3 regions of the Vogesella sp. AC12 genome follow, and region 3 is predicted to be linked to each of the others. Evidence: predicted binding sites of a transcription regulator. Region 3 holds the regulator's gene; each other region holds the start of a gene.
What was found. The regulator sigma-54, encoded in region 3, starts transcription at its own class of promoters, with help from an activator protein. The targets are predictions, from matches to a motif close to CTGGCACGCTTCATGCTT.

Region 1 (10,609 bases), on a different contig from region 3:
GGCGACCGATGCGGTCGGACAGCGGCCCGGTCAGCCACGGCATCAGCGCGCCGCCGAGCAGGAAAGCGGTCATCGCCATCGGCACCCACTCGATGCCTACGCCGAACTCCTGCACCACGCGCAGCATCGCCGGCTGCGCCATGTCGTTGGCGATGTAGACCGCAAATTCAAACAGCACCAGCGCCAGCGGGAACAGCATCCGCGCCGGGGTCAAACGGGAAATCTTGGTAAATTCAGACAAAACGTAACCTCGGGAAAACCACAGCGGAGCAGTCTGCCACCCCGTGCCGGTTCAGAAAAAAGGCGTCGATTCTACGCCAAATCAGCTACTTACACCAGCAAATCCGTCCACACCATCACCATGACAAAAAAGTAAGCCCCCCGCTGCGGCCAAGGTTGGCCGCAGCCACGCCGACAGCGGCATGCACGACGCCGGCGCAGCGCTTATCATGACGGCTGCGGCCAAAACGGCGGGCAAGCCTGTTCGCCTGCGGCAAACCCGATTAAAATAGTCGGCTATTCATCCCGCTCAAGATCACCCATCATGCTTTCCCGACTCGGCAAACTGTTTGGCGTCCATGGCGACGCCGCTTCCCGGACTACTGACATGGCCCTGACCGACACCGACATTCTCGATGCCATCGCCGACCTGATCGACGAAGACACCCACAAGCCCTACCGCAAAGGCGTCAGCGTGCAGCAAAACGATGCCGCCCACCTCAATGTGCGCGTGGCCCTGCCCTACCCGGCCAAAAGCCGCTTCGCCGCCATCGCCGAGCTGTTCCGCGAACGGCTGGCGCCGCTGGCCGGCGAGCGCAAGCTGAGCATCGACGTGGTCAGCGAGATCACCAGCCACTCGGTACAGCGCGGCGTGCCGCTGCTGCCGGGGGTGAAGAACATCATCGCGGTGTCCTCCGGCAAGGGCGGCGTCGGCAAGTCCACCACTGCGGCCAACCTGGCGCTGGCGCTGGCGGCAGAAGGCGCGTCGGTCGGCATTCTGGATGCCGACATCTACGGCCCGTCGCAGCCGCTGATGATGGGCCTGCAGGGCCAGAAGCCGGAGGTGATCGACGGCAAGCTGGTGCCGCTGCCGGCGCACGGCGTGCAGACGATGTCGATCGGCTACCTGGTGGACGAGGACCAGGCGATGGTGTGGCGCGGCCCGATGGTGAGCCAGGCGCTGCAGCAGCTGCTCAACGACACGCTGTGGAACGAGCTGGACTACCTGGTGATCGACATGCCGCCGGGCACCGGCGACATCCAGCTGACACTGTCGCAGAAGGTGCCGGTCACCGGCGCCATCATCGTCACCACGCCGCAGGACATCGCGCTCTTGGATGCGAAAAAGGGGCTGAAGATGTTTGAGAAGGTGGGCGTGCCCATCCTCGGCATCGTCGAGAACATGGCGATGCACGTGTGCAGCAACTGCGGCCACGAAGAACACATCTTCGGCCACGGCGGCGCCGACAAGATGAGCGCCCAGTACGGCGTCGACGTGCTCGGTTCGCTGCCGCTGGATCTGGGCATCCGCCTGGCCACCGACGACGGCTGCCCGACGGTGGCGGCGGCGCCGGACAGCGCGCTGGCGGCACGCTACCAGCAGATCGCGCGCAAGGTGGCGGTCAAGGTCGGTGACAAGGCACGCGACTTCTCTGGTAAATTCCCGAAAATCGTCATCCAGAACAGTTAATCCCTCATGATCGGCATGTTTGATTCCGGCCTAGGCGGCCTTTCGGTGTGGCGCGAGCTCACCGCCCAGCTTCCCGACGAACCGGTGATCTACCTGGCCGATCAGGGCTACTGTCCTTACGGCGGGCGCAGCGACGACGAGCTGATCGCCCGCGCCGAGCTGATCGCCGACTACCTGCTGGCACAGGGCGCCACCCTGCTGCTGATCGCCTGCAACACCGCCACCAGCGCCGCGGCGCGCCACCTGCGCCAGCGCCACCCGGCACTGCCGATTGTCGGCATGGAGCCGGCGATCAAGCCGGCGGCGCTGTCGACGCAAAGCGGCAAGGTCGGCGTGCTGGCAACGCAGGCCACGCTGCGCGGCGAGAAATTCCGCCAGCTGGCGGCGCAGCTGCACGACCACGCCGAGATCTACAGCCAGGCCGGCACCGGCTTTGTCGAGCTGGTGGAAAGCGGCGAGCTGGACAGCGACACGGCCCGGCGCACCGTCGCCGCGGCGCTGGCGCCGTTGCTGGCGCACAACGTCGACCACGTGGTACTCGGCTGCACCCACTACCCGTTCCTGGCGCCGCTGATCCGCGAGCAGCTGCCGCCGCACATCGACATCATCGATCCCACCGACGCCGTGGTGCGCCAGACGCTGCGCCTGCTGCAGCAACACCACTGCCGCAGCGGCCCGCAGACGCCGCCGCACTACCGCTTCGTCACCACCGGCGACGATCACAGCATGCAACAATTCCTGCAGCAGATCCTGCAGCGCGACGACCGCGTCGAGGCACTGCAGCCGGCCTGAGAGCGTGTTCACGATCTCCGCGAGGCAAGACGAAAACGGCTGCGGAAGCGGCGTTTATCCAGATATAAACAAGCATGCCGAAGCCACCGCCAGCACCGCATCGCCCCATCGAGATCAAGCCGCAGCGGAGCGTGAACAGGTTCTGAGGCTGCGGCCAACGTTGGCCGCAGCGCAGTACGCACCAATAGCGCACATCAATCCGCACCAAATCAAGGCAAGCACCCTCCTCCGCACCAGCAGCCGGCGCAAGGCATCGTCATGACGCCTTGATGCACAAGGCTGGCGCCCGCTGGCACCATTTTTGCAAGAAAGCGCCCCAATCACAGGCATTCGTATCCGCAGCCCGCCGTGCTGCACCACGGATACGCACCATTGGAGCGCAAGCATGACGGAAACAAGTGCAAACGACGTATTGTTCTTACTGATCGGGGCCATTCTGGTGCTGGCGATGCACGCCGGCTTCGCCTTTCTGGAGCTGGGCACCGTGCGCAAGAAAAACCAGGTCAACGCGCTGGTCAAGATCCTCACCGACTTCGCCATCTCGGCGCTGGCCTACTTCTTTGTCGGCTACGGCGTCGCCTACGGCGTGCACTTCTTCAGCGACGTCAGCCACATTAGCCAGGCCAACGGCTATGAGCTGGTGAAGTTCTTCTTCCTGCTGACCTTTGCCGCCGCCATTCCCGCCATCGTCTCCGGCGGTATCGCCGAGCGCGCGCGCCTGCACCCGCAATCGGCGGCCACCTTCCTGCTGGTCGGACTGGTGTACCCGTTTTTTGAAGGCATCGTGTGGAACGGCCACTTCGGCATCCAGGACTGGCTTGCGGCCAACTTCGGCGCGCCCTTCCACGATTTTGCCGGCTCGGTGGTGGTGCACGCGGTCGGCGGCTGGATCGCGCTGGCGGCGGTGCTGCTGCTCGGCGCCCGCCGCGGCCGCTACACCAGGGAAGGCCGCGTCAGCGCCCACCCGCCGTCGTCGATCCCCTTCCTGGCGCTGGGCGCCTGGATCCTGATCGTCGGCTGGTTCGGCTTCAACGTGATGAGTGCGCAGAAGGTCGGCGGCATCTCAGGGCTGGTGGCGGTCAACTCGCTGATGGCGATGGTCGGCGGCACGCTGACCGCGATGTGGGCCGGCCGCGACGACCCCGGCTTCATCCATAACGGCCCGCTGGCCGGGCTAGTGGCGGTGTGCGCCGGCTCCGACGTGATGCACCCGCTGGGCGCGCTGGTCACCGGCGGCGTCGCCGGCGCCATGTTCGTGTACCTGTTCACCCTCACGCAAAACCGCTGGAAGATCGACGACGTACTCGGCGTGTGGCCGCTGCACGGCCTGTGCGGTGCCTGGGGCGGCATCGCCGCCGGCCTGTTCGGCCAGCACTGGCTGGGCGGCGCCGGCGGCGTCAGCCTGGCCTCGCAGCTGATCGGCACCGTGGCCGGCATCGGCATCGGTTTTGGCGGCGGCTATCTGGTCTACGGCGTGCTGAAAAAAGTGGTCGGCATCCGCTTAAGCGACGAGGAAGAATTCAACGGCGCCGACCTGTCCATCCACAACATCACCGCGACCCCGGAGCGGGAGAGCAACTGGTAATACGTGATCCGGAAAAATCAGGTCCGCCGGGACGGCTTAACGAGCCGGCACTTGGACTCGACGCAAAGAGAGGCTCCGAAAGGGGTCTCTTTCCATTCTGTGTCCGTGCGGGTGCTGGCGCGCGACAGGGGCGAGTCGCCCAGGCCGGTCTAGGCCAGGTCGATGTCCGTAATCGGCAACTTGTTCGTCACCTTCATTTCCCGCAACGAGATATTGCTACGAATGCTCAACACACCCGGCAATTTTCTCAGCACTTTCTCGACAAAACGGCTGTAGTCATCGAGATCCCTGGCGACGACCTGCAACAGGAAGTCGGCCTCGCCGGTCGTGTTGTGACAGGCGAGCACATTGGGGCTGGCCTGAATGATCCGCTCGAATGCGGCCGTGACCTCCTCGCTGTGCTGCGTACAAACGATCTGCACAAAGGCCATCACGCCGATCCCGAGCTTGCGCCGGTTCAGTACCGCTTTATAGCCTTCGATCACGCCCATCTCTTCCAGCCGTTTCTGGCGCCGCCAGCAGGAGGCCTCGCTCAGGGCCAGCTGCTCGGCAAGCCTGGCATTGGACAGCCGGCCATCCTGTTGCAACCGGTCGGCAATGGCAATGTCCACTTTGTCTAGTGCGGCCATGGCGAAACAACCTTTCAATCCGTTTTCACTGGCGAAATACTATTTCATATTCGCCATTATTCCCATCGAAAACAGAAAGGTAAATTCACGGCAATACTTCACAATGAAGGAACACTTCAACACAGGAGCCGCTCATGAAAGCCGTTGTCTACGAATCCTTTGCTGCCCCGCCGCAACTGACGACCGTCCCCGACCCGACGCCGGAATCCGGCGGCGTGGTCATCAAGGTCATGGCGACCGGCGTTTGCCGCAGCGACTGGCATGGCTGGGTCGGTCATGATCCGGACATTCAGCTTCCCCATGTTCCGGGGCACGAGTTCTCCGGCATCGTGGAGGCGGTCGGCAAGCAGGTGACGAAGTGGCGGGTGGGCGACCGGGTGACGGTTCCGTTTGTGGCCGGGTGCGGCCATTGCCCAGAGTGCCACTCCGGTAACCACCAGGTCTGCGACCATCAGTTCCAGCCCGGCTTCACCCACTGGGGATCGTTTGCCGAGTACGTGTCCATCCATCAGGCAGATATCAATCTGGTGTCCTTGCCGGAAACGCTGGACTTCACCACCGCGGCCAGCCTGGGCTGCCGCTTCGTCACCTCGTTCCGCGCGGTGGTGGATCAGGGCAAGACCTCGGCCGGCCAGTGGGTGGCGGTGCATGGCTGCGGCGGTGTCGGCCTGTCGGCCATCATGATCGCCAATGCCATTGGCGCGAATGTCATCGCCATTGATATTTCGGAAGAAAAGCTCGATCTCGCCCGTGCGCTCGGTGCGGTGGCCACGGTCAATGCCGCCAAAGTGGCCAACGTGGTCGAAGCCGTGCTGGAAATCACCCGCGGCGGCGCGCACGTGTCGCTGGACGCACTCGGGCACCCTGTCACCTGCTTCAACTCGGTCAGCAACCTGCGCAAACGCGGCAAGCATGTGCAGGTCGGCCTGATGCTGGGCGAGCACAGCGCCCCGGCCATTCCGATGAGCAAGGTCATCGCGCACGAGCTTGAAATCCTGGGCAGTCATGGCATGCAGGCGCACCGCTATGACGCGATGTTCGCGATGATGAAGTCGGGCAAGCTGGCGCCGGAAAAGCTCATCGGCCGGACGATCAACCTTGAACAGGCTATCGATGTGCTGATGAATATGGACAAATTCGAAGTGGCCGGCGTCACCGTCGTCACGGAGTTCTGAGATGGGAGTGAGGCTTCGACGCGAAGCGTGCTCGTGCTACAAGCCCAATTTCGAGGTCCCGACGCGCGCCCGCTCAAGTGGCCACACGGAGTCCCTTGTGCTGATGGTGGCCATTATTGAGTACTAGGAATTCATCTGAAGTTCGGCCAAGGCAGCCAATGAGTAGCCAGACTCACAATGGCCGGTTTGCACAGGAGCCCTGTCCCGCTCCTGTTGCTACTTGATTGCCAGCACCTCGGATTCGTGAGGCTGCCAACCACCACCCAGCGCCTTGAAGGCCGCGACGGCTGCGCGTGCCGATTCTGTTTGCGCCTGTGCATGCGCGTCGGAGGCACGGAGCAAGCTTTCATCGGCTTGCAGCACCTCGATCAGGCTGACGACACCCTTTTGATAGGCGGCAAACGAGGCCGACCGGGCGCGTCCGAGCGAGTCCACACCTTTGGCAAGGACAGCCGCCTGTTCTTCGCGTTTGACCAGGGCCGAGAAGGCGTTTTCCACATCCTCGGTCGTCCGAAGCACGGCAAGCCGATACGCGGCCAACCTTTCTGCCTCCTGACCCTTGGCCTGGTCGATCTGCGCGTTGATGCGCGCAAAATCGAACAGGCGCCAGCGCAGCCCCAGCACGCCGGCGGCCTGGCTGGCGCCACCGCTGAACAGATTGCCGGCGGACACCGCGGTTGCGCTGCCGATCAGTCCGCTCAGCGTGAGCTTGGGGTAATACTCGGCAAGGGCGACGCCAATACGTGCATTCGATGCCGCCAGACGACGCTCGGCCACGATCAGGTCTGGCCGGCGGCGGAGCAACTCGCCGGGTGACCCGGTGGCGGCAAGGCGTGGGGCGGCAGGGATGGCACCAACCTCGGCCAGCTCGGCGCGATGCGTGCCGGGTGGCGAGCCCAGCATCACATCCAGTGCATTCATGGCCGCGTCCAGCCCCGTTTCGAGCACGGGCACGGCGGCCTGGACCTGGGCCAGCGCCCCTTCGGCCTGGTTCACCTGCAGTTCGGCCGCCAAGCCCTTGCCATACAGCAGCTGGATGATCTTGAGCAGTTCCTGCTGTTTCTGCACCTGCCGACGGGCAACATCCAGGCGGGTTTGCAATCCGCGGATGCTGATATAGATGTCGGCGGTCTGCGCTGCCACCGCCAGCCGCGTGGCCGTGGCACCGGCTTCCGAAGCCTGATACTCGGACAGCGCCGCTTCTTGCCCGCGCCGCAAGCCACCGAACAGGTCCAGTTCCCAGCTGGCAGCAAGATCGGCCTCGTAGGCATTGCCGTAACGGTCAAAACCTGGTGTCGGACTCAAGACTTGACCCATGGGCGTTTCAACGGATTGGTAGGCCCTGGCGGCTTGGCCGCTGACATTGCCGGCAGGCAGCAACGCGGCATGGGCCGCCCCCAGACCCGCCCGCGCTTGCATGACGCGAGCGGATGCCTGCGCGAGATCGAGATTCTGTTCCAGCGCCAGCATCACGTATCGACTCAGTTGCGGATCACCGAAACCCTCCCACCATGCCGCCAGGTCGGCACGGGTGGACGCATGGCGCTGTTCCACCGTGGCCGCGCCCAGATACTGTTCAGGCATCGGCATATCGGGCCGGACATAGTCGGGACCGACGGCACAGCCGGTCAACAGACTGGCGGCGATGAGCAAGGCAAGTGGGTGTTTAGCTAGCACGGACAGGCTCCGGATTTGAATGAACTATAGTGACCATAATACATATTAGTCACTCATTGTCAATTTTTGAGCAGATCTGTAAGCTACAACCCATGAAGAATACACACGCCTCCCCCGTTGCGGCCCGCGGCCCGGCCGACCACGACGTACGCGATCAAATCGTTGCCGCCGCCACCGAGCACTTCAGCCGCTATGGCTACGAGAAAACCACAGTATCGGATCTCGCCAAGGCCATTGGTTTTTCCAAGGCCTATATCTACAAGTTCTTCGAGTCCAAGCAGGCCATCGGCGAGATGATCTGTGCCAACTGCCTGCGCGAGATCGAGAACGATGTCAGAACCGCGGTAGACGCCGCGGAACGACCGCCAGAGAAACTGCGGCGAATGTTCAGAACCATTGTGGAATCCAGCCTGCGGCTGTTTTTCCAGGACCGTAAGCTCTATGAGATCGCTGCCTCGGCCGCCGGTGAACGCTGGCAGGCGACGGTCGCCTACGAGGAGCGCATTCAGGGTTTGCTGCAGGAAATCGTGCAGCAGGGGCGACTGAGCGGGGATTTTGAGCGCAAGACGCCGCTTGATGAAACCACCAAAGCGATTTATCTGGTGATGCGCCCTTATCTGCACCCGCTGCTATTGCAGTACAACTTCGACAACACCGAGGAGGCACCCGCGCAACTTTCCAGCCTGGTGCTGCGCAGCCTGTCGCCATGATGATGTGACCCGTTAGTGACTATTGACTAAATTGGTCACAAGAACAATACTGAAAGTCCCGATCACTTCGTCAAAGGGACTTTCATGCTTCGGCATCGCCTTGCTATCTCCACCGTCATTTGTGCCTTGCCGTTTGCTCTGGTCGCTTGCGGCGAAAAAGTACAGACAGACCCCCGCACCAGTACACCGCTGGTGCGTGCCGCCATCGTCCAGGGATTCAGCCCTGAGTCACGTGCCTTCACTGGCACCATAGCCGCCCGGGTACAGAGCGATCTCGGCTTCCGCGTCTCCGGCAAGGTACTGGAGCGTCTGGTGGACGCCGGGCAAACCGTTAAACGCGGCCAACCGCTACTGCGGATAGACCCGGCCGATCTCAAGTTGGCCGCACAGGCGCAGCTGGAGGCGGTTGCCGCGGCACGCGCGCGGGCGCAGCAGGCTGCGCAGGATGAAGCCCGCTACCGTGACCTGCGTGGCACCGGTGCAATTTCTGCTTCAGCCTACGACCAGGTCAAGGCGGCGGCGGATGCCGCCAAAGCCCAGCTCAGTGCGGCCGAGGCGCAGGCCGACGTGGCCCGCAATGCAAGCCGCTATGCGGAGCTGCTGGCGGATGGCGATGGCGTGGTGATGGAAACGCTGGCCGAGCCCGGCCAAGTCGTGGGCGCAGGACAGATCGTGGTGCGGCTGGCCCACGCCGGGCGCCGCGAGGCGGTGATCCAGTTGCCGGAAACCCTGCGCCCTGCGGTCGGCTCCAGCGGGCAAGCCACGCTGTTCGGCAGGGAAGACGTCAGCGTTCCGGCCAGACTTCGCCAGCTTTCCGATGCCGCAGACCGACTCACCCGCACCTTCGAAGCACGCTACGTGCTGGAGGGCGAATTGGCCGACGCCCCGTTGGGTGGCACGGTGACCATCCGGATCCCGGATGGCCATGCCGCAGTGAACGACGGCATGCAGGTGCCAATCGGCGCGCTGTTCGACGCGGGCAAGGGGCCGGGGGTATGGCTGATCGATGGCAAGCCGGCCAAGGTTTCCTGGCGGCCGGTCACCGTCCTGCATCTGGGGGACGATGTCGCGCGCATCGCTGGCCAGATCAAGCAAGGCGACCGGATCGTCGCGCTCGGTGCGCATCTGCTGCGCGAAGGCGGGCAGGTTCGCGTGGCTGACCAAGCCGTCGCCATGGCAAGCGAAGGAGTCCAGCCGTGAGCGAAGGCCGTTTCAACCTGTCGGCGCTCGCGGTACGCGAACGCGCCATCACGCTGTTCCTGATCATCCTGATCTCGCTGGGCGGGGTGATGTCCTTCTTCAAGCTGGGGCGGGCCGAGGACCCCTCCTTCACGATCAAGGTGATGACCATCGTCACCGCCTGGCCCGGTGCTAGCGCGCAGGAGATGCAAGACCAGGTGGCGGAGAAGATCGAGAAGCGCCTGCAGGAGCTGCGCTGGTATGACCGTAGCGAGACCTACACCCGCCCGGGACTGGCTTTCACCACGCTGACCTTGCTGGACAGCACCCCGCCGTCGGAGGTGAAAGACGAGTTCTATCAAGCCCGCAAAAAGGTCGGCGACGAAGTACGCAATCTGCCGCCCGGCGTAGTCGGCCCGTTTCTCAACGACGAGTACGCCGATGTGACCTTCGCCTTGTATGCACTCAAGGCCAGGGGCGTGCCGCAGCGCGAGCTCGTTCGCGACGCGGAAACACTGCGCCAACGTCTGCTGCACGTGCCTGGCGTGAAGAAGGTCAACATCGTTGGCGAGCAGGCAGAGCGCATCTACGTCGAGTTTTCGCATGAGCGTCTGGCCACGCTGGGCGTCAGCCCGCAGGAGGTGTTCGCCGCCCTCAATAGCCAAAATGCACTGACGCCGGCCGGCTCGGTGGAAACCAGGGGGCCGGAGGTGTTCATCCGCCTGGACGGTGCCTTCGACCAATTACAGAAAATCCGCGACACACCGGTGGTGGCGCAAGGCCGCACGCTGAAGTTGTCGGACATTGCCACGGTCAAGCGCGGCTACGAAGACCCGGCGACGTTCATGATCCGTAACGGCGGCCAACCTGCGCTGTTGCTGGGCGTCATCATGCGCGACGGCTGGAACGGGCTGGACCTGGGCAAGGCGCTGGATAGCGAAGTCGGCGCGATCAACGCCGAGCAAGCGCTGGGCATGAGCCTGAGCAAAGTGACCGACCAGGCCGTCAACATCAGCTCGGCAGTCGATGAGTTCATGGTCAAGTTCTTCGCCGCGGTGCTGGTGGTGATGCTGGTCAGCTTCGTGAGCATGGGCTGGCGTGTCGGGGTCGTGGTTGCCGCCGCAGTGCCGTTGACGCTGGCCGTCGTCTTTGCGGTGATGCTGGCGACCGGC
Region 2 (10,609 bases), on a different contig from region 3:
ACGGGCAAAGTAGGCTTCCGACACCGCAGTACTGCCGCTGGACGCCTCGATGATGCTGGTACCGGCCTTGATCCAGCCGTTGCACAAGCCGTAGAGGAACAGGGAGCGCGCCAGGCGGTGCTTGAGACTGCCGGTAGGATGAGTGGACTCGTCCTTGAAATAGAGCTGGATGTCGGGCAGCCCCGGCAGCGGCAAGGGAATCAGGTGCGTATCGCTGGAGCGATTGAAGTCTGCCTCGATCTTTTGTACCGCCTTCGCTACCCAGCTACTCATCACAATCTCCTTGGAATAGACGCATTGTACCCGAGTCATGCAAAAAGGGCGCCGCAGCGCCCTTTTTCATGCCAGCCGCAGCCGGTCGATCAGAACTTCATGCCGATACCGACGCTGGTCACCAGCGGGTTGATGTCGAGGGTGCCCAAATCGGTACCATTGGAGCTAACCTTGGTCTTGATCCACAGCTTTTTCATGTCCAGGTTCAGGAACACGTCCTTGGTCAGCGGCATGTCGATACCGACCTGCAGCGCCGGGCCAAAGCTGTTCTTTTTCACAGTCCAAGGCAGTACATCCGTGTTTTTCACACTGTAGAAACGGGTGTAGTTGATACCGGCACCGGCGTAAGGACGGAACTGGCCTTCCGGATTGAAGTGGTACTGCAGGGTCAGCGTCGGTGGCAGCACCTTAACAGAACCCAGCTTACCCAGATCGGAGGTCACATCGTGCTTGGATGTACCCAGAATCAGCTCGGCGCCGATGTTGTTGGTGAGCATGTAGGTGAAATCCAGCTCTGGGATTGTATCGTCCGAAACATCCGCGTGCACCGCTGCCAAGGTTTTATCAACCGAAGTCTGCGGGTTCACGTTAGTAATACGCAAACGTGCGATGATGTCGCCCTGTGCCGCGAAGGCACCAGCGGACAAGGAAGCCAGAATGGCGGCGATAGCGAATTTTTTCATGGTTATCTCCAAGCAAGTTCTGCGAAAATTCTTCTTGTTCGCCAAAGCACTCTTAATTGACCAGCAACTTGTCGAGCACGGCGAAGACGTGCGGCAAGAATAACCTTGCTCTGAAACAGGGTTTTTGCGTTAGATCATGAAACGATCATGAAATACCACGACCTGCGAGACTTCATTAGCCAACTGGAACGACAGCACGAGCTGAAGCGCATCAGCGTGCCGGTATCGCCACACCTGGAGATGACCGAGATCGGCGACCGCGTGCTGAAGGCCGGTGGCCCGGCACTGCTGTTCGAAACGCCGCAACAGGGCGACAAGCGCTACGACATCCCGGTGCTGGCCAATCTGTTCGGCACCCCCAAGCGCGTGGCGATGGGCATGGGCGCCAGCGACGTGATGCAGCTGCGCGAAATCGGCAAGACGCTGGCTTATCTGAAGGAGCCGGAACCGCCGAAGGGCTTGCGCGACGCGTGGGACAAGCTACCGCTGCTGAAGCAGGTGCTGTCGATGGCGCCGAAGGAAGTGAAGAAGGCGCCGTGCCAGGACATCGTGTGGGAAGGCGACGAGGTGGACCTGGCGCGGCTGCCGATCCAGCACTGTTGGCCCGGCGACGTGGCACCGCTGATTACCTGGGGCCTGACCGTGACGCGCGGCCCCAACAAGAAACGCCAGAACCTCGGCATCTACCGCCAGCAGGTGATCGGCCGCAACCGCGTGATCATGCGCTGGCTGGCACACCGTGGCGGCGCGCTGGACTACCGCGAGTTCCGTGCGGCCAACCCTGACAAGCCCTACCCGGTGGCGGTGGTACTGGGCTGCGACCCGGCCACCATCCTGGGCGCGGTGACCCCGGTGCCGGATACGCTGTCGGAATACCAGTTTGCCGGCCTGCTGCGCGGCAGCCGCACCGAGCTGGTGCAGTGCCTCGGCTCCGACCTGCAGGTACCGGCCAGCGCCGAAATCGTGCTGGAAGGCCACATCCACCCCAACGACATGGCAATGGAAGGCCCATACGGCGACCACACCGGCTACTACAACGAGCAGGACAGCTTCCCGGTGTTCACCATCGACCGCATCACCATGCGCGAGAACCCGATCTACCACAGCACCTACACCGGCAAGCCGCCGGACGAGCCGGCCATCCTCGGCGTGGCGTTGAACGAGGTGTTCGTGCCCATCCTGCAGAAGCAGTTTCCGGAGATCGTCGACTTCTACCTGCCGCCGGAAGGCTGCAGCTACCGCATGGCGGTGGTGTCGATCAAGAAGCAGTACCCCGGCCACGCCAAACGGGTGATGATGGGTTGCTGGAGCTTCCTGCGCCAGTTCATGTACACCAAGTTCATCGTGGTGGTCGACGACGACGTCAACACCCGCGACTGGAAGGAAGTGATCTGGGCGATCACCACGCGCATGGACCCGGTGCGCGACACCACCCTGATCGAGCACACCCCGATCGACTATCTCGACTTCGCCAGCCCGGTGTCCGGTCTCGGCGGCAAGATGGGGCTGGACGCCACCAACAAGCTGCCCGGTGAAACCAGCCGCGAATGGGGCACCCCGATCGTGATGGACGCCGCCACCCGCCAGCGCGTGGATAGCCTGTGGCAGCAACTGGGGCTGTAACACGCCGCCGTCGCAAATAATTGTGTTACCCCGGGCAGGGCGCGTTATCATCGCGCCCTGTCTGTACTTACCCCGGAGATCTCACCATGATTAATGCCAATTCCCGCCAGCGCCTGAAACGCCTGAAACCCCGCCAGCGCAAGAAGCTGCGCGTTGGTGAGTTCCAGGAACTGGGCTTTACCGTGATTGCCAATCTGAAAGAAGACGCCGCTGCCGGCGCCCACGACGGCCTGCTGGATGCCTGGCTGGACGCGGTCGAGCAGCACGGTGTCAGCTTTGGCGGCCACTTCAGCGACGGCCAGCTGGACGGCATCGTATTCCCGATCAACGGCGTGGCGGTCACCGCCGAGATGCGCAACGCGCTGAACACCTGGCTGCAGGCGCGCGCCGAAGTCAGCGACGTGGAATGCAGCGAGCTGCTGGACGTGTGGCACAGCGCCTGGTAAGGCTGCGGCCAACCTTGGCACCATGAAAAAAGCCTCCGCATGCGGAGGCTTTTTTCTATGCGCGCCAGAACCTGTTCACGATCTCGTGAGCCAAAGCCAGACAAGGCGGAATGGGCCAAAAAAGCGCCGTTGATGTTGATATCAATACGCATTTTTTGGCCAATGCCAACCAAGGATCAGCCACCTGGATATCAGGGCGCAGCAGATCGTGAACAGCTTCTCAGGGCGCGGTCAGCCGGCGCCGCGCATACAGCAACAGGCCGTCGGCCAGATGCTGGCATAGCCGCGGCGCGCGCGACGGCGGGCAAGGTTGGCCGCACAGCAGCGACGGATCGCCGGCCGCCGCCAGCGTCTGGCACAGCGACAGCTGTTCGTGCTGCCACGCCAGCCAGTCCGCCTCGCCGCGGCGTTGCAGGCGCTGATACTGCTGCGGCCACGGCGCACCGGACTGCACGGTGCGCCAACCGAAAAACAGCAGCGAATGCCACAGGGCAAAGCTGCTGCGACACTGGCGGCGGCACAAGGCCGGCAACACGGCGTTGACCGCCAGCAGCAAGGGCAACAAGGGCTGGGTCATGGGACCTCCTTTTTGTGCAATGCACAAAAGCGGTATAAACCGATTCTGCCGCCTTGCCAAGACACTTCGCCCTGCGGCTTCTCCCTACTGCCTGCCCCCCTTATTCGAATCGGCACAAAAAAAGGCGTCACCATGCGGAAAACCGCACGGGGACGCCCTATAAAGGGACCTACAAACTTACAGCGTCACCCAGCGCGGGCTGGTCAGCGCCTCCGGCTGCAGCAGCTTGTCCAGCTGTTCGCGCGTCAGCAGGCCGCGACGCAGCACGATGTCGTAGACGCTGCCGCCGTTGGCGTGCGCCTCGGTGGCCACTTCGGTGGCGGCGGCGTAGCCGATGTAGGGGTTGAGCGCCGTCACCAGACCGACGGAACGGTGCACGGTGTCCAGCAGGTAGTCGCGGTTGGCGGTGATGCCGACCACGCAGTTTTCGCGCAGCGTGTCGCAGGCCGCGGTCAGGTGGCTGACGCTGCGGAACAGGCTGTAGGCGATCACCGGTTCGAAGGCGTTCAGCTGCAGCTGGCCGGCTTCCGCCGCCATGGTCACCGTCATGTCGTTGCCGATCACTTCATACGCGACCTGGGTCACCACTTCCGGGATCACCGGGTTGACCTTGCCCGGCATGATGGAGGAGCCGGCCTGACGGGCTGGCAGGTTGATCTCGCCGAGGCCGGCGCGCGGCCCGGACGACAGCAGGCGCAGGTCGTTGCAGCTCTTGGACAGCTTCACCGCCACCCGCTTGAGCACGCCGGACAGCTGCACGAAGGCGCCGCAGTCCTGGGTCGCCTCGATCAGGTTGGGCGCGGTCTGCAGCGCGATGCCGGTCAGTGCCGACAGCTTTTCGCACACCAGCGGCGTGTAGTCCGGATGGGCGGTGATGCCGGTGCCGATGGCGGTGGCGCCGAGGTTGATCTCCAGCATCAGCGCGCTGGCTTCGTACAGGCGCTGCTCGTCCTCGCCCAGCATCACCGCGTAGGTGCGGAATTCCTGACCCAGGGTCATCGGTACCGCGTCCTGCAACTGGGTGCGGCCCATCTTCAGCACGCCGCCGAATTCGTCGGCCTTGTCGTCGAAAGCGTCACGCAGGCGCGCCATCGCCGCCAGCAGGCGCTGCACACCCCAGAACGTCGCCAGCCGCAACGCGGTCGGGTACACGTCGTTGGTGCTCTGCCCCATGTTGACGTGCTCGTTGGGGTGCAGGTACTGGTACTCGCCCTTGCCGTGGCCGAGGATCTCCAGCGCGCGGTTGGCGATCACCTCGTTGGCGTTCATGTTGGTGGAGGTGCCGGCACCGCCCTGGATCACGTCGACCACGAACTGCTCGTGCAGCTTGCCGCCGCGGATTTCCTCGCACGCCAGCACGATGGCGTCCTTGTGCACGGTGCCGAGCAGGCCGAGCTGGTGGTTGGCCTGCGCCGCCGCCTGCTTGATCACCGCCAGCGCGCGGATCAGGTCGCCGTAGCCGGCGATGGTCTGGCCGGTAATCGGGAAGTTCTCGATGGCGCGCAGGGTATGCACACCCCAGTAAACGTGGGCAGGGACCTCGCGGTCGCCGAGCAGATCGTGTTCAAGACGGGTCGACATGGTGGTGTTCTTGTGTGGGGAAGGATGGCCGCCACTGTAGCGCCGCCGTCGCCACCACGACCAATTCCGAATGGCGATGGGATGATGCAGGATTTGCATGATCGTTGATCATGCCGGCAACGCACCATTAAAACCCAATAACATGCAGCCAAAATTGCAACAAGGTTGGCCGCAATACGGGGCCGCGCCGTGCTACACCGCCGGATAGCGCGCCGCCAGCTGCTGCCACAGCGCATCCAGCGCCGGCAGTTCGCGTCGCGCATCGCGGTAGACGCGGATCTCCATCGGCAGCGTCCACTGCTCGCCACCGGCGGCACACAACTGGCCGGCCGCCAACTCGCGCTGCACCGCGCTGTGCGGCAGGAAGGCGACGCCGTGCCCTTCCAGCACCATCGCCTTCAGCCCCTCGGCCATGTCGGTCTCGAAGCACTGCCGCAGCGCGCACACCGCCGGTGCCCGCTCCAGGATCAGGTCGGTCATGCGCCGGAAGTAGGCGTTCTGGCCGTAGCCGAGGAAGGGCAGCGGCGCGGCGCTGCTGCCGGGCAGCTGCCACTGCGGCTGGCCGTCGGGCATGGCGCGCGCGAACGGCCCCAGCGTCTCGCTGCCCAGGCGCAGGCCGGGATAGCGGCCGGCGCTCAGCTCCACCGGATGGCGCGGATGGTGGTAACACAGCAGCAGGTCGGCATTACCCTCCACCAGCGCCACCACCGCGTCGTGCACGTTGTGCGCCAGCAGGCGCCACGACACCTCGCCCAGCGCCGCGCGCTCGTCCGCCAGCCAGCGCGGCACGAAGCCGAACGACAGCGTGTGCGGCACCGCCAGCGTCAGCGTGGTGCCGTCCGCCGCGTGCAGGCCGCGCAGCAGGGTGCGGGTGCTGGACAGCTCGCCGACCAGCTGCCGCGCCTTGTCCAGCAGCAGCTCGCCGGCCGGCGTCAGCCGCGTCGGCCAGGTGGTGCGGTCGATCAGGTCGGCACCCAGCCACTGCTCCAGCGCCTTGATACGGCGCGAGAACGCCGGTTGCGTCAGGTGGCGCAATTCGGCGGAGCGGGTAAAGCTGCCGGTCTCGGCCAATACCAGAAAGTCTTCCAGCCAGCGGGTTTCCATAGCACACCTCCTGCAATGGCCTGCAGCGTAATCGCTCCGCCGGCCACACGCAAAAAAGGTTGGCCGCATGAGTGATCATGCGGCCAACCTTTTTCATGACATCAACGGGCGCCTTCAGTCGCGTTCCAGCTCCCACAGTGCCGACTGCAGCGACTCCATGCGCGCATCCAGCGCGCTGCGGGCGTCGGCCAGCGCGCGGTTGTAGATCGCCGGGCCGATGCGCCCGGCAACAAACAGCAGCAGCGACTGCGCATCGAACGTGCCCAGCTCCACCCCGAACTCGCTATCCAGCTGGCGCTGCAGTGCGGGGGCCAGCTCGACAAGCTGGGCAGGGCTGAGGAAACGTTCGTCGCGACTCATGGCAAGACTCCGGAATGACAGGCTGCCGCCGGGCGGCGGCAGCGCAAAACGCGCAGTCTATCAGCCCTGCTTGGCCAGTGCCGGTTGCAGCTCGACGTCACGGCCCTGCGGCTCGATGTCGTCATCGTCATCCAGTTGCGGCAGGGCGGCGGTCAGTTCCTTCTCGGTCTTGGCGACCACGCTGGCGGCGATGGCGTTACCCAGCACGTTGGTGGCGGAGCGGCCCATGTCCAGGAAGTGGTCGACGCCCAGCAGCAGCAGCAGGCCGGCTTCCGGAATGTTGAACTGCGCCAGGGTGGCGGCGATCACCACCAGCGACGCGCGTGGCACGCCGGCCATGCCCTTGGACGTCACCATCAGGATCAGCAGCATGGTGATTTCCTGCGACAGCGTCAGGTCGATACCGTAGGCCTGGGCGATGAAGATGGTGGCAAAGGTGCAGTACATCATCGAGCCGTCGAGGTTGAACGAGTAACCCATCGGCAGCACGAAGCTGGCGATACGGTCGGAGCAGCCGAAGCGCTTCAGGCGGTCCAGGGTCTTCGGATAGGCCGCCTCGGAGCTGGCGGTGGAGAAGGCCAGCAGTGCCGGCTCGCGCACGGCGCGCAACAGCTCGATGACGCGGCCCTTCAGGAAGATCGCACCCATGGCCAGCAGCGCCAGCCACAGCAGGCTCAGCGACATGTAGAACTGCGCCATGAAGCTGCCGTAGGTGGACAGGATGCCCAGGCCTTCCTTGGCCACCATGCCGGCGATCGCGGCAAACACCGCGAACGGCGCGAAGTTCATCACGTAGCCGGTGACCTTCAGCATGATATGGGCGACGGCGTCGATGGCGTCGATCAGGCCCTTGGCCTTGTCGCCGATGGCGGCGGCACCGGTACCGAAGAACAGCGAGAACACCACGATGGCGAGGATCTCGTTCTTGGCCAGCGCGTCGAACACGCTCTTCGGAATCAGGTGGCTGATGAAGTCCTTCAGTGTCAGCGCGCCCTTCTCGATGCCGGAGCTGGCGGTAATGTCCGGCAGCGGCAGGCTGAGGCCGACACCCGGCTTCAGCAGGTTGACCATCACCAGGCCCAGCATCAGGGACACCAGCGAGGCGGTCACGAACCAGCCCATCGCCTTGGCACCGATGCGGCCAACGGTAGCGGAGTCACCCATGCGTGCAATGCCGACCACCAGGGTGGAGAACACCAGCGGCGCGATGATCATCTTGATCAGACGCAGGAAGACGTCGGTCAGGATGGACAGATTGTCGGCAAAGGATTTGATGGCTTCCGGGCTGCCGGCCATCTCGCGCCAGGCATAACCGGTGATGATGCCCAGCACCATTGCGGCCAGGATCATCGTTGTCAGTCGATTCAGTTTCACGGGGACTCCATGCATATGAGGGTCAATAACACTTTCGTGGTTCCGGCCAGGCCGGCATACGGCATCTGGTGTGCCGTTTTCTATTGGCAGCCCCTACAGCACAGACCGTGCCAGCCTTCACCACAACCAAGCCGTTGATTTACAAGGAATACTCTCGTCATGAGCGGTCCTCAGAACGGCAGACCGAATACCCACCCGATCGGCATCCGGATTTCCGAACACCCGGCCGCCGCCGCACGGCCATAAAAAAACCGCCCGTCATGGCTGGCATGACGGGCGGTTTGCTGGCAGGGCGGCTTCAGTCGCTGCGGCCGGCGGCCTGTGCCACCCAGTCGGCGGTGTGCGCCGCCGCCTTGAATTCGTGCACCACCTGTTGCAGCTCGGCAAAGGCGCGCGGCGCGTCCAGCGCGGCGCAGGCACTGCGCAAGGCCGCCAGATGGCCGGCCAGCTGCGCCGGCGGCAGGTGGTACTCCTGCGCGCGCATGATGCGCGGATGGTCGGTGGCCAGCACGCCGTCGCCGATCAGCAGCTCCTCGTACAGCTTCTCGCCCGGACGCAGCCCGGTGCAGCGGATCTCGATGTCGCCGTGCGGATGGTAGTCGTCGCGCACCTCCAGCCCGGACAGATGAATCATGCGCCGTGCCAGATCGATGATCTTCACCGGCTCACCCATGTCCAGCACGAACACGTCGCCGCCCTCACCCATCGCGCCGGCCTGGATCACCAGCTGCGCCGCCTCGGGGATGGTCATGAAGTAGCGGGTGATGTCCGGATGGGTCAGCGTCACCGGCCCGCCGCTGGCGATCTGCTGCTTGAACAGCGGCACCACCGAGCCGGAGCTGCCCAGCACGTTGCCGAAGCGCACCATCACGAAACGGGTGCGGCTGCCGGCGGCGTGGCGCGCCTGCAGCGTCAGCTCGGCCAGGCGCTTGCTGGCGCCCATCACGTTGGTTGGCCGCACGGCTTTATCGGTGGAAATCAGCACGAAGGTGGCGACGCCGGCGTCCTGCGCCGCCTGCGCGCAGCTGTCGGTACCGAAGGCATTGTTGACGATGCCGGCCACCGGATTGTGCTCCACCATCGGCACGTGCTTGTAGGCGGCGGCGTGGTACACCGTCTCCACCGCGAACGCCTGCAGCACCGAGGAGAGCCGAGCGGTATCGGTGACGCTACCCAGCACCGGCGTGCGCGCTACCGCCGGCGCCAGCCGCGCCAGCTCCTGGTCGATCGCGTACAGCGCGTATTCACTCAGTTCGAACAGCACGATGCGCGCCGGCCGGTTTTTCACGATCTGGCGGCACAGCTCGGCGCCGATGGAGCCGCCGGCGCCGGTGACCATCACCACCTTGCCGCGGATATTGGCGGCCAGCAGTTCCGGCTGCGGCGGCACCTGGTCGCGGCCGAGCACGTCGTCGATCTCCACCTCGCGCAGCTCTTCCACCCGCACCTCGCCGGACACCAGATCGGCCATCCCCGGCAGGCGCTTGATCGGCACGTGCAGGGTTTCCAGCTGCTCCAGGATCTGGCGGTGGCGGCCACGGCTGGCCGACGGCATCGCCAGCAGGATCGCCTCCGCGCCGCTGTCCTGCAGCAATTGCGGCAGGGTCAGCGGATCGTGCACCGTCAGGCCGCGGAAGGTGCGGCGCCACAGCTGCGGGTTGTCGTCGACAAAGGCCAGCGGCCGGTATTCGCGGCCCTCGTGCAAGGCCGCCATCAGCTGCAGCCCGGCACGGCCGGCGCCGTAGATGATCACCGGCCGCCGCGGCGCGTCCAGCGCGTCGATACGGCGCACGATGCCGCGCAGGAAAAAGCGGCTGCCGCCGATATAGGCCATCGCGAATACCCAGAAGATCACGATGGCGGTACGCGGGAACGGCGCGATGCCGGCCATCAGGATCACCGCCATCAGCAGCAGCACCGACAGCGACACGCCGACGAACACGGTGTACACGATGCGGTCGTCGAGGAATTTCAGCACCGCGCGGTACAGGCCGAGCTTGATGAAGATGGGCAGCACCCACAGCGGCGGCACCGCGAAAATCCACAGGTACGGGTCCAGCTTCGGATCCCAGTTGCCGCCCAGGCGCAGCAGCACCGCGCTCCACAGCGCCAGCGGCAGCAGCAGCGCATCCAGCAGCATCAACAGCGCCATCTTGTGGTGGCGCGAGAAGGACAGCAGTTTTTCCAGCATGTTGTTCCCAAGGTTGGCCGCAGACAGGGCCGAAAGCCTAGCGCGACACGATCTTCAGCAAGGTGGCAAGGATGATCTGCACATCGCCCCACAGCGTGTAGCTGCGCGCGTATTGCAGGTAGTAATCCAGCTTCTGCGGCAGGATCGATTCGATATACATCTTTTCTGCATCTGCCGCTTTGCCGAGCAGCTCGTTCTCGTCGATCATGCGGATCGACGCCCAATCGGTAATGCCGGGGCGCACCGACAGCACGACCTCCTTCACCCGCGCCGGATAAAGCGCCACGTACTTCGGCACCTCCGGGCGCGGCCCGACCAGGCTCATGTCGCCGAACAGCACGTCCAGCAGCTGCGGCAGCTCGTCCAGCTTGGTCTTGCGCAGCAGGCGACCGGCGCG
Region 3 (10,609 bases):
AACACCAGGGTCAGGCAGTCGGCATCGGCGTCGACCAGTACCTTGACCCAGGCTCGCAACGCGTTGGCGGACAGGTGGCTGGTGTCGATGCGGTGGCCCAGCTCGTGGATGTGCTCCAGCATCTCGCGCTCGAGGCGGATGCATTCCTCCACCGTCAGGCCGTTGCCGGACAACGGGTGGCGGCGCCGCGTTTCCGAGAAACGCTGGACCAGCACTTCGGTGGTGGCTTCCAGATAGATCAGGCGCACGTCGACCCGCATCGCTTTCAGGCTGGCCATCACCTCCGGCAATGCGGCCAACGTTGGTGCGGAACGGGTGTCGACGCTGATGGCGACGTGCTGGTAACCCTGTTCGCTGTACAGCGCCACCACGTCGGTGAGCATGGTGGCCGGCAGGTTGTCGACGCAGTAGTAGCCGTTGTCTTCCAAGAGGCGCAGGGCGACGGACTTGCCGGAGCCGGACAGGCCGCTAATCAGAATCAGCTGCATGTTCCTGGTCCCGTAGCAGGTTGGTGTGGCGATCGATGAATTCGCGGGTACTGTCGATGCCGCGCAGCTGCAGGATGTAGTTGCGCACCGCGGCCTCGACCAGTACCGCCAGGTTGCGACCGGCGGCCACTGGCAGGATCACCTTGCGCACGGTGACGCCGAGGATGTCCTGCGTTTCGGACTGGATGTTGAGGCGGTCCAGCGTCTGCATCGCCTGGTCGTTGGCCTTCATCAGGTGGATGATCAACTTCAGCACCTTCTTCGGGCGTACCGCGGTTTCGCCGAAAATGGTGCGGATATTGAGGATGCCGAGGCCGCGCACCTCGAGGAAGTCGCGCAGCAGCGCCGGGCAGCGGCCTTCCAGCGTTTCCGGTCCGATGCGGTACAGCTCGACTGCGTCATCGGCAACCATGCCGTGGCCGCGCGAGATCAGCTCCAGCGCCAGTTCGCTCTTGCCCATCGCCGAATCGCCCATGATCAGCACGCCGATTTCCAGCACGTCGAGAAACACGCCGTGCATCACGGTGGAGACCGCCAGCGCGCGCGCCAGATAGATGCGCAGCACGTCCATCAGGTACGGGCTTTCCAGCGGCGTACTCATCAGCGGCACATTGTGGCTCTGGCAGTAGTCGCGCAGCAGGTTGGGCACCGGCTGCGCATTGGCGACGATCACCACCGCCATGGTGCGGTGGAACAGCTGGTCGAGGGCGGTCCGTGCCGCAGCCTGCTCCAGCTTGTTCAGGTATTCCACTTCCGCGAGGCCAAGTACCTGCACCCGGTTGGGGTGGATGAAGTTGAGGTGACCGACCAGTGCCTGGGTTGGCCGCTGTTCATCATTCGAAATCAGGTTGTCGGAGCCGGAACGGCCGGCGACCCAGCTCAGGTTGAGCTTGTGCTGATTGTCCTGGTACAGGCGGCGAACACTGATATTAGGCATGGTCTGGGGTGTCGGAAATCAGTTCAAACAGCTTCTGCGCATCGCAGGCGGGATCGTTCATCTGTTCGCGCAGCGCCTTGCTGGAGAAGCGCTGCGCCAGCTCGGACAATACCTGCAGGTGGATGTCGGTGGCCTGCTCCGGCACCAGCAGCACGAACAGCAGCGAGACCGGTTTGCCATCGGGGGCATCGAACGGAATCGGCGCCTTCAGGCGGATGAAGATGCCGGTGGCTTCCTTCAGGCTCTTGATGCGGCCATGCGGTATGGCGACGCCTTGTCCCAGGCCGGTGGAGCCGAGTTTTTCCCGGGCAAACAAGCTGTCGAAGACATCGCTGCGTGCGATGGCGTGACTGTTTTCGACCATCAGGCCGACTTGTTCGAAGAGTCGTTTTTTGCTGGAAACGTCCATGTCAGCAATGACGTTGTCCACGGAGAGTATTTTACTGATCAAGCCCATAATGCCATTTGCCCGAAAAAATCGAGGGCCATTCTACGCCGAGTCCACGGAATACCATAGTGGAAAGCGCAGGATGATCGTCAGGAGAAAAAGCGGTAGCCAAAAAAAGAACGGATAAGCAAGCAGTGCTTGCATTATCCGTTTTTGTTCGGCAAATCCTGATCAGAGCGACGCTTGCTCTTGCGGTACCGGTGCGCGATGCTCGACCTGTTTTTCCTTGAATTTCAGTACCTGACGATCCAGTTTGTCAGTCAGCAGGTCGATGGCCGCGTACATGTCCGCTTCGGTGGCTTCGGCATGGATATCCTTGCCTGCCAGATGAACATTGACTTCGGCTTTCTGTACCAGTTTGTCGACAGACAGTGTCACGTTGACACCGATCACATTATCGACATGGCGGGTAATGCGTTCCAGTTTGCTTTCGATGTAGTCACGAAGCGCCGGGGTAACGTCGAGGTGGAGGCCGGTAATCTTGAGGTTCATACCCTAACTCCTTCTGTTGGTGCCATATCCGGACTGGGCATGGCGATCTTGTTATGAACAACCTAAAAAGTCTTGCGCTGGCTGACCGGTGGTATCTGCATGGCTTCACGATACTTGGCTACGGTACGTCTTGCAACCTGAATACCTTGAGCGATCAGCTTGTCGGCAATGGCGCTGTCAGACAGCGGTTTGTTGTGGTCTTCCGCATCGATGATCTGCCGGATCAGTGCCTTGATCGCGGTGGCGGAACATTCGCCACCACTGTCAGTATCGACCGAACTGCCAAAGAAATATTTGAGTTCGAACAAGCCACGGCTGCACAGCAGGTATTTCTGCGTGGTGACGCGGGAGATGGTTGACTCATGCAGACCCAGTTCTTCCGCGATGTCTCGCAGGATAAGCGGGCGCATGGCCACTTCACCTTGTTCAAAGAACGCTTGCTGTCTGTCAACAATAGATTCTGCCACTTTCAGGATGGTGTCAAACCGTTGTTGAATGTTTTTTACCAGCCAGCGCGCCTCTTGCAGCTGGCCGCCCAGATTATGGCTGCTGCCCTTCTGCTGTAGCATGCCTGCATACATCTGGTTGACGCGCAGCTTCGGCAGCGTGCCCTGGTTGAGGCGCGCCACCCAGCGCTGCTGGCGTTTCACCACCAGGATGTCGGGGGCGACGTAGTGGGTCTCGCCCTGGTCGAAGCCGCTGCTGGGGCGCGGTCGCAGGCTGGCGAGCAGGGCGTGGGCGGTTTTCAGCTGCTGTTCGTCGATGGCGAGCAGCTTCTTGAGCTTGGTGAAGTCGCGGTTGCCCAGGAGCGGCAGGTGCTGCTGCACCATGTCCAGCGCCAGCTGACGCACCGCGGCCGGTGCCGCGTGCTGCTGCAGTTGCAGGCTGAGGAATTCGGTGAGATTGCGGCTGCCGATGCCGGTCGGCTCGAACTGGGTCAGCAGCTTGCGCAGGCACTCCAGCTCGTCGCCTTCCACTTCCAGCTCCAGCGGCAGCTCGGCGGCGATGTCGTCCAGCGAGGTCGGCAGATAGCCGTCGTCATCCAGCTCGTCGATCAGCAGCGACATCAGCGCCTTGTCGCGCTGGCTGAGCTGGGTTTCACCCATCTGCGCGGTCAGGTGCTCGCGCAGCGACGGCCGGCACGGGGTGTTGAGAATGGGGTCGAACTCGTCGTCGTCATCGTTGCGGCTGCTGCCGCTCCCGCTGCTGCCCCAGTCGCCGAGCAGCTCGCCGTCGTCGCGGTTGCTTTCCGCTTCCGGCCGCTCCGGCTCGCTGCCGCTGTCCGACGCCGGCGTGTCACCGCTGGGCGCCAGCACCGGCAACGGGCTGTCGGACTCGTCGGGGCTGTCGCTGCTGTCGGCGCGTTCCAGCAGCGGGTTTTCCAGCAGGTAGCGCTCCAGCTCGGTACTGAGATCCAGCGTCGACATCTGCAGCAGCTTGATCGATTGCTGCAACTGGGGGGTGAGCGTGAGTTGCTGGCTGGTTTTGAGCTGGAGGGTCTGTTTCATGGCTTACAAGTGGAAGTGTTCGCCCAGGTACACCTGGCGGACCTGTTCGTTCAGCACCAGCGCTTCCGGCAGGCCGGAGGCGAGCACGCTGCCTTCGGAGATGATGTAGGCGCGATCGCAGATGCGCAGCGTTTCGCGCACGTTGTGGTCGGTGATCAGCACGCCGATGCCGCGTTCCTTGAGGAAGGCGATGATCTTCTGGATATCGATTACCGCGATCGGGTCGACGCCGGCAAACGGCTCGTCCAGCAGGATGAAGCGCGGGCGGGTGGCCAGCACGCGGGCGATTTCCACGCGGCGGCGCTCGCCACCGGACAGCGCCAGCGCGTTGCTGTCGCGCAGGTGGCTGATATTGAGGTCGTCCAGCAGCAGGGTCAGCTCGTTTTCCAGCTCCTCGTCCTTCAGCCCGGCAATTTCCAGTACCGCGCGGATGTTCTCGTCTACCGTCATTTTGCGGAAGATCGACGCTTCCTGCGGCAGATAGCCGAGACCGAGCCGTGCGCGCTGATGGATCGGCAGGTGGGTGATGGTCTGGCCGTCGAGGCGGATTTCGCCGGCATCGGCGGCGATCAGGCCGACCACCATGTAGAAGCTGGTGGTTTTGCCGGCGCCGTTGGGGCCGAGCAGGCCGACCACCTCGCCACTGGCGATCTCCAGCGACACGTCGCGCACCACGGTACGCTTCTTGAAGGTCTTCTTCAGGTGCTGGATGGAAAGCTGGCTCGGGGTCATGGCGTGCCCTGTGCTTTGGGCTGCAGGATCACCGTCACGCGGCCGCTGTTGCCGCTGGCGGCGGTGCCGCCGCTGGCCTGATAGGTCTCGGTGGCGGTGTTGTAGACGATGACGGCGCCGCTGACCGAATCCTGGCCGCGCTTGACGCGGGCGTTGCCGGTCAGGGTGGCAAGGTTGGCCGCAGTGTTGTAGTTGACGTTGCTGGCGCTGCCTTCGACGTATTCATTGCTACCGTCGACCTTCTGGCGGAAGGTGACCGGGCTGCCCTGCGCCTGCAGCTGCTGGTTGCCCTGCGCGTCGCGGGTCACGGTCACGCGCTGCGCCTTCAAGTTCAGCGTGCCCTGCACCACCACGACATTGCCCTCCCATACCGTCACGCCTTTTTTCTGGTCCAGCGAGCCGCGGTCGGCAGACAGTTCGATCGGTTTTTCGCTGTCGGCCTTTTCAGCCATGACAGGGGCGCTCAGCACGAGGGCGGTCAGCGCGATCAGCACACTATGGCGCATAGGTAATCCTTACGTTGGACAGCAGGTTCAGCTGGCCGCTGTCCTGCTGGTAAATGAAGCCGGTCGATTTCAGTTGCGAGGTGCCGTAGTCGGCCACCAGTGGCGCGCGGTTGCTGGCGCTGCGCGCCACGGTGTCGACATGCAGCACCGAGGTCTGCAGCAGGATGGCCGGGGCGTCGGCGGTGGCCTTGCGCTCCCAGCGCACATTATCACTGAAGTCCGCCGTTTTCTGCTGCTTGTGGTAGCGCCCGGCCGCGGCTGTCACCGTGTAGTCGGGGATGCCCTGCAGGAAGACTTCGATGCGCGGCTTGCTGAGATAGACATTCGGATTGCGCGGCAGTTGCCACATCTGGGCCGCCTGCAGGTATTGCTGCGGCCGGCCCTGGGTGTCGAAGCGCTTTGCCGTCAGCCGGTTGATGGTGTACTCCGGGCGGCTCAGGTCGATCTTGCCCGGCGCATCGCCGCGCTGCATGGTCAGCACGTTGAGCCAGAAGGCGAGCAGGGCCATGCCCAGCGTCAGGCCCAGCGGAAACAGGCGGGCGGCGCGGTTCATGCCAGGTAGCCGGCCATCAGGCGGTCGTAGTTGCCCTGCGCCTGCAGGATCAGCTCGCACAGCTCGCGCACCGCGCCCTGGCCGCCGCTGCAACCGGTGACGAAGTGGGCGTGCTGGCGCACGAAGCTGGGCGCGTCCGGTACCGCCACCGCGAGGCCAACGCGGCTCATCACCGGCAGGTCGATGACATCGTCGCCGATGTAGGCGCAGTCTTCGGCGGCGAGGCCGGTTTTTTGCAGCAGTTCGGCAAACGCGGTGCGCTTGTCGTGCACGCCGGCGTAGTAGTGGTCGATGCCGAGGCCACGGGCGCGGTGGGCGACGCCGGGGGCGTCGCGGCCGGTGATGATCGCCAGCTGCACGCCGGTGGACTGCAGCATGCGCAGGCCGTGGCCGTCCAGGGTGTTGAACGCTTTCAGCTCTTCGCCGCTGGCGGTGATGAAGATGCGGCCGTCGGTCAGCACGCCGTCCACATCCATGATCAGCAGTCGCGTGCGTTTGGCCAGTTCGGTAATGGTTTGCATGGTGTCTCTCAGACCACGCCTGCCTTGAGCAGGTCGTGCATGTTCAGGGCGCCCACCAGATTGCCGGCGCGGTCGGTGACCAGCAGGCCGTTGATCTTGTGGTGTTCCATTTCGTTGGCCGCTTCGGTGGCCAGACGGTGTGACTCGATGGTGCGCGGCTGGCGTGCCATCACGTCGTCGATGCGCAGGCCGGCCAGATCCAGGCTCTTGTCCAGCGTGCGGCGCAGGTCGCCGTCGGTGAAGATGCCGAGCAGCTGGCCGTCGGCGGCGCAGACCGCGGTCATGCCGAGGCCCTTGCGCGTCATCTCCAGCAGCGCGTCCTTCAGGCTGCTGCCGCTGTTGACCCGCGGCAGCGCCTCGCCGCCGTGCATCAGGTCGCTGATGTGGACCAGCAGCTTGCGGCCCAGGCTGCCGCCGGGATGCGACAGCGCGAAGTCTTCCGGCTTGAAGTCGCGTGCGTCGAGCAGCGCCACCGCCAGCGCGTCGCCCAGCGCCAGCGCCGCGGTGGTGCTGGCGGTCGGCGCCAGCCCCAGCGGACAGGCTTCCTTCTCCACGCCGGCGTCGAGGTGGATGCTGGCCTCGGTCGCCAGCGTCGATTGCGGACGCCCGGTCAGCGCGATGATCGGCACGCCCTTGCGCTTCAGCGCCGGCAACAGCGCCAGCAACTCGTCGCTCTCGCCGGAGTTGGACAGCGCCAGCAGGATGTCGCGTTCGGTCAGCATGCCGAGGTCGCCGTGGGCGGCTTCTGCCGGATGCATGAAAAACGCCGGCGTGCCGGTGCTGGCCAGCGTGGCGGCGATCTTGTTGCCGATGTGGCCGGACTTGCCCATGCCGCTGACCACCACCCGGCCTTCGCAGGCCAGGATCAGGGCGACTGCCGCGCTGAAGCTCTCGTCCAGTCGCGACGCCAGCCGGGTAATGGCTGCGGCCTCGATGGCGAGGACGTCGCGCGCCAGCGCGAGGCAGGATTGTTTTTGGTCATTTTTCATAATGCGCAATTATATCAGCTTATAATCGCCGGGCACTGCCTGGCAGGTGCAAGTTTTGCTTGAGCGCCATTCAATTCTCTTCTGGAGCCGTTTTTTCGATGCACTCCCTGTCTCCCATCGTGTTGGTATTGCTGGTCGCCGTGCTGGCGGTGACCGCGTGCCGCAGTCTGCGCGTACCACCCATGCTGGGTTACCTGGTGGTCGGTTTCATGGCCGGCCCCGGCGTGATGAGCCTGATCCCGCAGGGCGAGGAGACCGAGTTCCTCGGCGAAATCGGCATCGTGTTCATGATGTTCTCCATCGGGCTGGAGTTCTCGCTGGCCAAGCTGAAGGCGATGCGGCAGCTGGTGTTCGGCATCGGCCTCGCGCAGGTGCTGCTGACCCTGTTCCTGATCGGCGCCATCGTGTGGTGGCTGACCGGCAGCCCGCTGGCCGGCTTTGCCGTCGGCGGTGCGCTGGCGCTGTCGTCGACGGCCATCGTCAGCAAGCTGCTGTCGGAGCGGCTGGAAATGGCGCAGCCGCACGGCCAGCTGGCGATCGGCGTGCTGCTGTTCCAGGACCTGGCGGTGGTGCCGCTGCTGATCCTGCTGCCGGCGTTTGCGGCCAACTCTGACCGGCTGTGGATGGACCTCGGCCTCGCGCTGGTCAAGGTGGTGGTGGTGATGAGCCTGCTGCTGGTGTTCGGCCAGCGGCTGATGCGACCGTGGTTCCATCTGGTGGCGCGGCAGCGCTCCGGCGAGCTGTTCACCATCAACGTGCTGCTGGTGACGCTGGGCATCGCCTTTCTCACCCAGCTGGCCGGCCTGTCGCTGGCGCTGGGTGCCTTCGTCGCCGGCATGCTGATCTCGGAAACGGAGTACCGCTTCCAGGTGGAGGAGGACATCAAGCCGTTCCGCGACATCCTGCTCGGTTTCTTCTTCGTCACCGTCGGCATGAAGCTGGACATCGGCGTGCTGCTCGACCGTGCCGGCGACATCGGCGTGATGCTGCTGCTGTTGCTGCCGGTGAAGCTGGCGGTGGTGTACCTGCTGGCGCGGTTGTTCGGCCATCGTGCCAGGGACAGCCTGAAAGGCGCGCTGGCGCTGGCGCAGGGCGGCGAATTCGGCTTCGTGCTGCTGGCGCTGTCCGGCAACCTGGGGCTGATCTCGTCGCCGGTGGAGCAGTCGGCGCTGGCGGCGATCGTGCTGTCGATGCTGGTGGCACCGTTCCTGATCCAGCACGCCGAGCGCATCTGCAGCCGCCTGATCAAGCAGGACTGGGCGCTGCAGGCGGTGGACCTGCACCAGGTGCTGGTGCAGAGCATGGCCAAGGACGAACACGTGATCATCTGCGGCTATGGCCGCAGCGGCCAGTCGCTGGCGCGCCTGCTGGAGGCGGAGGGCATTTCCTTTTTCGCGCTGGACATGGATCCGGAGCGGGTGCGTGAGGCGGGCGAGGCCGGGGACCCGGTGGTGTTCGGCGATGCCGCCAAGCGCGAGGTGCTGATGGCGGCCGGCGCGATGCGCGCCAAGACGGTGGTGATCACCTTTGCCGATACCCATGCCTCGGAGCGCATCATCCACATGGTGCACGACCTGCGCCGCGACCTGCCGGTGATCGTGCGTACCATCGACGATTCCGACATCACCCGCCTGCGCGAAGCCGGCGCCGACGAGGTGGTGGCCGAGGTGATGGAGGGCAGTCTGATGCTGGCCTCGCACGCGCTGATGGTGATGGGGGTGCCGATGAGCCGCGTGCTGCGCCGCATCCGCACCGTGCGCGAACAGCGCTACAGCCTGTTCACCGGCTTCTTCCGCGGCGCCAGCGACGAACTGGACGGCATCGACGACAGCGATCAGCCGCGTCTGCTCAGTGTGCAACTGGTGGCCGGTGCTCACGCCATCGGCATGCCGCTGGGCGGGGTGAAGCTGGACAGCCTCGGCGTCGGGGTGCGCGGCATCCGCCGTCGCAACGTCCGTCTCGCCCACGTGGCGGCGGATTCGGAATTGCAGGAAGGCGACGTGCTGGTGCTGCTCGGCCGGCCGGCGGCGCTGGCGCAGGCGGAGGCGCTGCTGCTGCAGGGCTAGTGGCACGGACTGTTGCCGGAGATGGCGGCCAACCTTGGTCTCAGGGTTGGCCGCCATTTTTTTAGGGGCGGTGCGGCGTCGCGACGCCGGGTTTGACGGCGGAGGGCGGTGCGCATGGCGCGGGCGGGCGGTTGCTGAGCGTCGACAGCAGCAGCGTGCCCAGTGCTCACCCCGCGGTACCGATGGGCCTGCAGCTGTCAGCATGGTGAGCCGGATGGCCTCGTCTGCCTGCGGTACAAAGCATTGCGGCCAACCTTGATGCCAAGGTTGGCCGCAATCAATGCTTCGTGCCCGGCTGCGTCTACGGTGCCGGCTTGACCGGCAGGATGCTGGTGATCTGCTTGCCCAGTTCCTGCTTCAGCACCTGCTGTTTCTCGCCCTCGGTTTTCTTGCCCTTGACCATGGCGTTGAAATCCAGCGAGTACACCGGCTGCTGCAGCGGGCCGGTTATCTTCAGCGGGATGCTGATGCCGCCCAGCCTGGCGAAGGCGCTGGGGTTGGCCTGCACGTCCAGCGTGTAGTCGATGATGCTCTGCGTCAGGTCGAACTTGCCGCTGCCGCGGACATTGACCAGCGACGACGCCAGCTTCATGTCCTGGTTGCGCGCCACGCCGTCCTGCAGCTCGAACTGTGCCGACAGCGCGGAGAAGGTGGTTTTCTGGTCCGGCGCGGTGCTGACCGGGCCGTTCCAGCGTTCGCTCTCGCCGGGCAGGTCGCGCAGCGCGGCGACGAGGTCGATACCGGTCAGCGCGCCGCGCTCCAGCCGCGCGGCGACCTTGCCGTTGAGGGTATTGCGCAGCGCCTGCAGCGACTGCCCCTTCGCCTCCAGCTGCACCCAGCCGTTGCCGCTGCCTTCGATGCGGCTGAAGGCGAACAGGTCCAGCATCAGCGGCCGGATCTGCATCCCGGTCAGCTCCTGCTGCAACGTCAGCCGCGGGATGCGCTCGCGGAACAGCGTGGCACGGCCGGTGAGGTGGCCTTCGTAGATGTCGGCGGTGAGGTTGTCCAGCTGCAGCTGCTGCGGGGTGCCGGTGACATCCGCGTTGATGCCGTTGACGCGGAAATTGCCGACCGCCAGCTCGCCGATGGCGAGCTTGCCCTGCACATTGATGAAGTCCATCCAGTCGAGGCGGAACGGCTTGTCGTTCTGGAACAGCGCCACCGCCTGCTCCGCCTTCTGTTCCGGCAGGTAGCGGTTGAGGTCGAGCTTGCCGATCGACAGCGTCGCCTCGTGGCGCGGCGCGACAAAGCCGTACTGGGTGATGGTGGAGGCGAGCTTGGCGCCGTCCAGCTCGCCGCTGACGCGCAGGTTGAGGCGGCTGTCGGCGAGGTCGCCTTCCAGCGCGCCCTGCAGCGTGGCGCGCAGTTG

Region 1: NOM55_RS03085 (ammonium transporter) is a predicted target of sigma-54. The motif match lies at 2,772-2,789, and genes of this name have one in related genera.
Region 2: NOM55_RS16265 (dicarboxylate/amino acid:cation symporter) is a predicted target of sigma-54. The motif match lies at 8,118-8,135, and genes of this name have one in related genera.

The regions. Positions count from the first base shown of each region.
Region 1 is NZ_JANFNU010000001.1:608,039-618,647, reverse strand. It holds gene NOM55_RS03100 (MFS transporter) at 1-241, opposite strand, end outside; gene apbC (iron-sulfur cluster carrier protein ApbC) at 608-1,690, shown strand; gene murI (glutamate racemase) at 1,697-2,482, shown strand; gene NOM55_RS03085 (ammonium transporter) at 2,868-4,067, shown strand; gene NOM55_RS03080 (Lrp/AsnC family transcriptional regulator) at 4,217-4,696, opposite strand; gene NOM55_RS03075 (zinc-dependent alcohol dehydrogenase family protein) at 4,831-5,871, shown strand; gene NOM55_RS03070 (efflux transporter outer membrane subunit) at 6,088-7,548, opposite strand; gene NOM55_RS03065 (TetR/AcrR family transcriptional regulator) at 7,641-8,258, shown strand; gene NOM55_RS03060 (efflux RND transporter periplasmic adaptor subunit) at 8,343-9,458, shown strand; gene NOM55_RS03055 (efflux RND transporter permease subunit) at 9,455-10,609, shown strand, end outside.
Region 2 is NZ_JANFNU010000015.1:2,767-13,375, forward strand. It holds gene NOM55_RS16225 (PLP-dependent cysteine synthase family protein) at 1-273, opposite strand, end outside; gene NOM55_RS16230 (OmpW family protein) at 363-956, opposite strand; gene ubiD (4-hydroxy-3-polyprenylbenzoate decarboxylase) at 1,104-2,579, shown strand; gene NOM55_RS16240 (YggL family protein) at 2,666-3,025, shown strand; gene NOM55_RS16245 (hypothetical protein) at 3,246-3,602, opposite strand; gene aspA (aspartate ammonia-lyase) at 3,780-5,183, opposite strand; gene NOM55_RS16255 (LysR substrate-binding domain-containing protein) at 5,376-6,287, opposite strand; gene NOM55_RS16260 (DUF2164 domain-containing protein) at 6,402-6,647, opposite strand; gene NOM55_RS16265 (dicarboxylate/amino acid:cation symporter) at 6,708-8,021, opposite strand; gene NOM55_RS16270 (nucleoside-diphosphate sugar epimerase/dehydratase) at 8,320-10,212, opposite strand; gene NOM55_RS16275 (sugar transferase) at 10,250-10,609, opposite strand, start outside.
Region 3 is NZ_JANFNU010000006.1:121,386-131,994, reverse strand. It holds gene rapZ (RNase adapter RapZ) at 1-488, opposite strand, end outside; gene hprK (HPr(Ser) kinase/phosphatase) at 469-1,425, opposite strand; gene ptsN (PTS IIA-like nitrogen regulatory protein PtsN) at 1,418-1,882, opposite strand; gene hpf (ribosome hibernation-promoting factor, HPF/YfiA family) at 2,045-2,365, opposite strand; gene NOM55_RS11345 (RNA polymerase factor sigma-54) at 2,428-3,873, opposite strand; gene lptB (LPS export ABC transporter ATP-binding protein) at 3,877-4,605, opposite strand; gene lptA (lipopolysaccharide transport periplasmic protein LptA) at 4,602-5,111, opposite strand; gene lptC (LPS export ABC transporter periplasmic protein LptC) at 5,101-5,664, opposite strand; gene kdsC (3-deoxy-manno-octulosonate-8-phosphatase KdsC) at 5,661-6,185, opposite strand; gene NOM55_RS11320 (KpsF/GutQ family sugar-phosphate isomerase) at 6,194-7,174, opposite strand; gene NOM55_RS11315 (cation:proton antiporter) at 7,273-9,240, shown strand; gene NOM55_RS11310 (AsmA family protein) at 9,542-10,609, opposite strand, start outside.